3 regions of the Streptomyces sp. NPDC051576 genome follow, and region 2 is predicted to be linked to each of the others. Evidence: riboswitches for the same ligand, from Rfam matches in the RefSeq annotation. Region 2 holds a riboswitch; each other region holds the start of a gene.
What was found. Region 2 has a riboswitch for cobalamin ahead of AB0M63_RS07195 (HoxN/HupN/NixA family nickel/cobalt transporter). Riboswitches for the same ligand answer to the same signal wherever they lie in the genome.
Positions count from the first base shown of each region.

Region 1: another riboswitch for cobalamin. It lies ahead of AB0M63_RS26785 (ABC transporter substrate-binding protein); the one in region 2 lies ahead of AB0M63_RS07195 (HoxN/HupN/NixA family nickel/cobalt transporter).
Region 3: another riboswitch for cobalamin. It lies ahead of AB0M63_RS31245 (cobalamin biosynthesis protein); the one in region 2 lies ahead of AB0M63_RS07195 (HoxN/HupN/NixA family nickel/cobalt transporter).

Region 1 is NZ_JBFAZO010000008.1:255,079-257,332, reverse strand. It holds gene AB0M63_RS26790 (iron chelate uptake ABC transporter family permease subunit) at 1-346, opposite strand, end outside; gene AB0M63_RS26785 (ABC transporter substrate-binding protein) at 343-1,404, opposite strand; cobalamin riboswitch at 1,458-1,671, opposite strand; gene AB0M63_RS26780 (CbtA family protein) at 1,690-2,254, opposite strand, start outside.
Region 2 is NZ_JBFAZO010000002.1:279,956-282,209, reverse strand. It holds gene AB0M63_RS07205 (HAMP domain-containing sensor histidine kinase) at 1-129, shown strand, start outside; gene AB0M63_RS07200 (metalloregulator ArsR/SmtB family transcription factor) at 194-547, opposite strand; cobalamin riboswitch at 652-841, shown strand; gene AB0M63_RS07195 (HoxN/HupN/NixA family nickel/cobalt transporter) at 869-1,963, shown strand; gene AB0M63_RS07190 (hypothetical protein) at 2,125-2,254, shown strand, end outside.
Region 3 is NZ_JBFAZO010000010.1:367,357-369,610, reverse strand. It holds gene AB0M63_RS31255 (inorganic phosphate transporter) at 1-598, shown strand, start outside; gene AB0M63_RS31250 (hypothetical protein) at 641-862, shown strand; cobalamin riboswitch at 997-1,139, shown strand; gene AB0M63_RS31245 (cobalamin biosynthesis protein) at 1,239-2,180, shown strand; gene AB0M63_RS31240 (cobyric acid synthase) at 2,177-2,254, shown strand, end outside.

The DNA.
Region 1 (2,254 bases), on a different contig from region 2:
CGCCGAGCACCACGACGGCCACCGCCCCCGTGGACGCCCCGGAGGAGACGCCGAGCACGAACGGATCCGCCAGCGGATTGCGCAGCAGTGACTGCATGACCGCGCCGCACAGCGCGAGCCCGGCCCCGCAGACGGCGGCCAGCAGGGTGCGGGGCATCCGCAGGTCCCAGACGATGCCGTCCCGCAGCGGGGCGAGCGTGCTGTCGCCGCCGCCGAGGTGTGACGCGACGGACGCCCATACGTCGGCGGTGGAGATGTCGGCGGGTCCGATGGTCACGGCGAAGGCCACGGAGACGGCCAGCGCCGCGAGTCCGCCGCCCGTCAACAGCAGGGTGCGGACGGTCACTTGGCGAGTCCGAAGCCGCGCAGGCCGGCGGCGACCTGCTCGATCCCTTCGACGGTACGGATGGAGGGGTTCATCGCCTGGCCGCTGAGCAGGATGTACCGCTTCTTCCTGACGGCGGTGAGGTTGCGGGTGGCGGCGTTGGTCTCCAGGAAGTGGATCTTCGCCTTGGCGGTCTCGGCGGTCTGGGACTTGCGAGTGAGATCACCGAGGACGATGACGTCGGGGTCGCGGTCGGCGACCGTCTCCCAGTTGATCTGGGGCCATTCGTCGTGGGTGTCGGCGAAGGCGTTCTTGGCGCCGACTGCGCGGGTGATGGCTCCGGGGGCGCCGCAGCAGCCGGCCAGGTAGGGCGACTGGGAGTTGGCGAACCAGTACATGAGGGAGGTGCCGGAGGCGTCCAGGCCGGTGGTGGCTTTCCGTACCCGTTCCCTGAGTTGGCCGATGAGCTTGTCGCTGCGTTCCTTCACACCCAGCGCACGGGACAGGTCGCGTATCTCGCCGTAGACGGTGTCGAGGGTGAGCGGTGTGCTGCGCGAGCCGTCGCCGCCGCCGTCGTTGTCCTTGCCCGCGCAGTCGGCCGGAGAGACGTACGTCGGCACGCCCAGCTTCCCGAACTGTTCGCGGGTGGCGACACCGCCCCTGCCGAGGGTCGACACGAACGAGGCGGTGACGAAGTCGGGTTCGGCGTCCAGGACCTTCTCGAAGGAGGGGGCGTTGTCGGCGAGGCGCGGCACGGTCGCGTTCGCCTTCTCCAGACCCTTGAGCACCGGGTCGGTCCAGGTGGCGGTGCCGGCCATGCGGTCGGCGAGACCTAGGGAGAGCAGGATCTCGGTGGTGCCCTGGTTGAGCGAGACGACCCGCTCGGGGGCCGACTTCAGCGTGACCTTGTGTCCGCAGTTGTCGAGGGTGAGCGGGAAGCCCGCGGCGGACCTCTCCGCCCTGCCGTCGGTACTGTCCTCGGCGGAGCCGCCGCACGCGGTCAGCAGCAGGGCGGGCGCGAGGAGAAGGGTCGCGGTACGGCGGCGCGGTGGAACGGGGGCGGTACGGATCACGGGCATGCCTTGCCTGTCGGGGCTCGAACGCGGAGCCTGGCCTACGAACTCCCCCTCGCCGAGGGCGAGAAGGCGCCAGCAGGTCTTCGGACTCGGGTTCGTCCGGGCGGGGCGCCTTCCCGGCGCGTCACGCACCGGCTCCTTCGGCCGGCCCGCGTCGCCCCAGTGGCGTCGAGTGCCCCGCCCGTCCCCCTCACCGCTGCGCGTCAGTTCCGGATTTCCACCGGATTCCCTGGCCTCGGTTGTGGCACGACTGGCCCGCACAACGTATCAAGATCGACCATCGGGTGGTCAGGCCGGGACCGGGTCCTGCGAGGGGGCGGTGACGTCCGGACGTACGGGATTCAGCAGTCGTTCCGCCAGGGGACCGAAGACCAGGCCGATGACCGCCCACAGGATGAACTGCGCGGCGACGGAGTAGAAGCGGAAGTCGAAGAGCACGTCGGCCGGGAAGCCCGGGTAGACGATGGTGCCCTTGGAGTCGGTCAGCGGCAGCGGTGTCTCGGTGGCGTGGTCGCCGAAGTTGGCCTGGTTGTACGAGAGATGGCCGAGCTGCGGCAGGAGCAGCATGACGATCCCGATCGCGACGACGAAGGCCCCGGAGGCGAGCAGCGTGGCGTTCCAGTTGCCGAACCGCGCCTGGAGGTGCTTGCCGAGGTAGACGGCTCCGGCGAGGAAGGCGACGGAGCACACGACCATGATCAGGTACAGGGCGCTGCGCTGCTGGATGGTCTCCTCGTGGCCGATCGCGGGCGGGTTGGCCGGGTACTTGAGGAACGGCACCAGGTACATGCCGAGGAAGCCGCCGCCCGCGACGAGGAGCGCCAGGTTGCGGGCCCGCAGACCGCCGGTGCGG
Region 2 (2,254 bases):
CCGGCCGGCGCGGGCCTCGGCCTCGCGATCGTCCGCGGCATCGTGGAGGCCCACCAGGGCAGTGCCGCCGTACGAAACGTCTCGGGCGGCTGCCGGTTCGAGGTGACGCTTCCGGCGGCGGAGGTGTGAGCGCGGCCTCGACGTCACGAAGGGGACAACCCCACCACCCGCGCCATGTCGGCGGCTGGGAGTGTCAGTCGGCGGTGCAGTGCTTCAAGAGGTCGGCGACCAGCGGGTCGACGACCCGGTAGCGCACCACTCGCCCTTCCTTCTCGCCCACCACCGCGCCGGCGGTGCGCAGCAGGCGCAGGGCCTGTGAGACGGCCGGGTCGTTCATGCCGGTCGCGACGGCGAGGTCGGAGACGGCGAGCGGCCCCGCTCGGTGCAGAGCCAGCAGGAGAGCGAGGCGTCCGGGGTCGGAGAGCAGGGCGAACCGCTCGGCCCAGGTGCGGACGTGGTCGGGCTCGCCGATGGCGGCGATCGCGTCGCAGACCCGGTGGCCGTCGATGGTGCGGCGGTCGGCGCGTTCGGCGGGGACGAGATGCATGCCGCCATCCTCGCAGGCGCCTCTATGTGTTCTTCCATGTGTTCTTCGATGTGATCTTCCATACCTGCGCAGGTGCGCAGCTATGCAAGTAAGCGTGAACGGCCCTACGGTGGGCGGGCCGTGGTGCTCGGGAAGTCGGTGCGAAGCCGACGCGGCCCTCGCCACTGTGATCAGGGAGTTCGTCGCCCACGTCCCGCAAGGGACAGCCACTGGCCGTCGCGGGACGGCCGGGAAGGCGGGCGGCGGACGTACGACCTGTCAGCCAGGAGACCGGCCACGGCATCTCACGAAGTGATCCACGAGGTGCTGGAGCGTGACCGCATGACCCTGGCCGAGACCAAGCCCGCCTCCTTCCGGTGGCGGCGCGAGGACACCGTCAAGACGATCGGGCTGATGGCGGTGATCGCCGCCCTGCACGTCGTCGCCTTCGGCATCCTGTTCCTTCTCGTCGTGCCCGGTCACTACGAGATCGGCTCCAAGGCGTTCGGGATCGGACTCGGCGTCACCGCCTACACGTTGGGCATGCGGCACGCCTTCGACGCCGACCACATCGCGGCGATCGACAACACCACCCGCAAGCTGATGGCCGACGGCAAGCGGCCGGTGTCGGTGGGGTTCTGGTTCGCGCTCGGGCACTCCAGTGTGGTGGTCGTGCTGGCGGCCCTGGTGGCCGGCGGAGCGGCCATCGCGGGCACGCTCGTGAACGACGATTCCAGTGCGCATCAGACGCTCGGCGTCATCAGCACGACCGTCTCCGGCTCCTTCCTCTACGTCATCGCCGCCCTCAACCTCGTGGCCCTGCTGGGCATCCTCAAGGTGTTCCGGGCGATGCGGGCGGGGACGTACGACGAGGCGGAGCTCCAACAGCACCTGGATTCGCGGGGCTTCATGAACCGCATCCTCGGCCGGCTGACCAAGTCCATCACCCGGCCCGGCCAGATGTTCCCCATCGGCCTGCTCTTCGGCCTCGGCTTCGACACCGCGACCGAGGTCACGCTGATGGTGATGGCGGGGTCGGGCGCGGCGGCCGGCCTGCCCTGGTACGCGGTCCTCTGCCTGCCCCTGCTCTTCGCGGCCGGCATGAGTCTGTTCGACACGCTCGACGGTACGTTCATGAACTTCGCCTACCAGTGGGCGTTCTCGAACCCGGTCCGCAAGGTGTTCTACAACCTCACCATCACCGGCCTCTCCATCGCCGTCGCCTTCTTCATCGGCACCATCGAACTCGTCGGCGTCCTGCACGACAAGCTCGACCTGACCGACACGGTCACGAACTGGATCTCCGGTCTCGACCTGGACAACGTCGGCTACGTCATCGTCGGCCTGTTCGTCGTGGTGTGGGCGGCGGCGCTGGCCTACTGGAGGCTGGCCAGGGTGGAGCAGCGGTGGGCGAACCGGCTGGCCGAGGGCGACTGACACTTCGCGACCGAACAGCCGGCGGGTTCTCACACCCTGGTTTCACGTGACGCGTGCCACACCTCCGTACCGGAACTCGGCCGACGGCCGTTCCGACTCCTGAAGCGAACGGAACGGCTCGATCCGGCCGACGCCGTACGACGTGATCTGGAGATCCGGTGATGGACGAGTCCCGACCTTCGTTCCCCGACGCCGTGGCGGTGCTACGGAAACTCGCGCCCCCGCCCGCACTGTGCGGCTTCCTTCTGCTGCTGGCCCTGATGTTCGCCGGCTCGTACGCCGCCGGGGCCT
Region 3 (2,254 bases), on a different contig from region 2:
CATCCTCTCCGCGGGCCTCGCCATCGCGATGGGCACCTACATCGGCGGCTGGCGCATCATCCGCACCATGGGCAAGGGCCTGACCGACCTCCGGCCGCAGCAGGGCTTCGCCGCCCAGACCAGCGCCGCCGCGGTCATCCTGGCCTCCTCGCACATCGGCTTCTCGCTCTCCACCACGCACGCCGTCTCCGGCTCGGTGATGGGTGCCGGGCTCGGCCGCAAGGGCGGTGTCGTCCGCTGGTCGACCGCCACCCGGATGTTCGTCGCCTGGGGTCTGACGCTGCCGGCCGCCGCGCTCGTCGGCGCGCTCGCCGAGTCCGTGACCGACCTCGGCGACTGGGGCACCGCACTGGTGGCGGTCTTCCTGGTCGCCTCCAGCACCGGCATCTGGGTGCTCTCCCGCCGCCAGGTGGTCGACGCCTCGAACGTCAACGAGTCCGACGAGCCGGCCGGCGTGGTCACCGCCGCGATCGCCGCCGTCACCCCGCCCCCGTCGGTCGCCCTCTCCGAGGGCCTCACGGCGACGATCCCCGCGCCGCCCGCCGTCGCCACGCCCGACCCGGCGACCCCGGCGACCCCGCCGGCCGCCGCCGTCTGAGCCCGCGCCCCGGTACAAAGGCACGAGAAGGAACGAATCAGCATGGACATCGACTGGGCAGCCCTCGGCTCCGTCTTCGGCGTCAGCCTCGTGGCCACCGTGGCCCTGGTGGCCGTCTTCACCCTCGGCATCACCGCTCTCTCGCGCCGTGAACGGGCCACCGCCCAGGGCGACTCCGCGGCCCTCGCCCTGACCGGCGCGTACGCCTGCTTCGCGGCCTGTGCGGCGGCGGTGGCGTACGGGATCTACATCATCGTGGCCTGACCGGCCGCCAGTTGGACCGAACGTGGGGTGCGGGACGGACCACCGTCCCGCACCCCACGTCTTCGTGACGTCCTCGACGACCCCTGTGTGGGCATCAGCACACTCCTCCCCCGCAGGTCAACAGCAAGTTGACGCCCCTTCCAACCCCGTGGTGGACTGCCGGAGCCATGTACGGCGGCAGGAGAGGAAGCCGGTGCGAATCCGGCGCGGTCCCGCCACTGTCACCGGGGTAGACAACCCCGGGAGCCAGGAACTCTCACCGCCGGTCTCGTCGAACCAGGGCGTGGACACCCTGAGTGAGGACATACCGCCATGCTCGGCTGCCGTTCGAGGTCCCGTACCAGTACCGTGTCCGACCCGGCGATCGGCTGAGCCGATGCGTGCCGATCGCGTCTTCGCGTACGGCGCCGCCGCCGGCCTTCTCGGCGACCACCTGCTCGGCGATCCTCGCCGCGGGCATCCGGTCGCCGCGTTCGGCCGTGCCGCCGCCGCCGTGGAACGACTGCTGTGGCGCGACCACCGCGGGTGGGGCGCCCTGCACACCGCCGTGTGCGTGGGCGGCGCCGTCTCCCTGGCCGCCGCGGCCACTTCGGCCCTACGACCGTCCCGTACGGCCTCTGCCGCCCTCACCGCCGCCGCCACCTGGGCCGTCGTAGGGGGGACCTCGCTCGCCCGCGAGGCCGGGGTGATCGGGCGTGCCCTGGAGGCCGGTGACATCGACGGTGCGCGGGCGCGCCTGCCGCACCTCTGCGGGCGGGACCCCCAGGCCCTCGACGCCGACGGGATCGCCCGGGCCGTCGTCGAGTCCGTCGCCGAGAACACCTCCGACGCGGTGGTGGGCGCCCTGGTGTGGGGCGCCGTCGGCGGGGTGCCGGGGCTCGTCGGGTTCCGGGCCGTGAACACCCTCGACGCCATGGTCGGCCACAAGTCCGCCAAGTACCGCCGCTACGGCTGGGCTTCGGCCCGCCTCGACGACGCCGCCGGCTGGCCCGGCGCCCGCCTCACCGCCGTCCTCGCGACCGCCGCGGGCGGCGACCCGCGCGGGGCGGTACGCGCCTGGCGCACTGACGCCTCCAAGCACCCGAGCCCCAACGCCGGCCCCGTGGAGGCCTCCTTCGCCGGCGCCCTCGGCGTGCGGCTGGGCGGCACGCTCTCCTACGGCGGCCGGGTCGAGCACCGGCCCGTGCTCAACGGCGCCGGGCGCGCCGTCGCCGTAACGGACATCGAACGGGCCGTACGGCTGTCCCGGCGCGTGAGTTGGCTCGCGCTCGGGGCCAGTGTCGCCGGGCGGCTGCTGCTGAAGGGACGGACGTCATGAGCGGCGGCGGGCTGCTGGTCGCCGGGACCACCTCGGACGCCGGCAAGAGTGTCGTGACCGCCGGGATCTGCCGG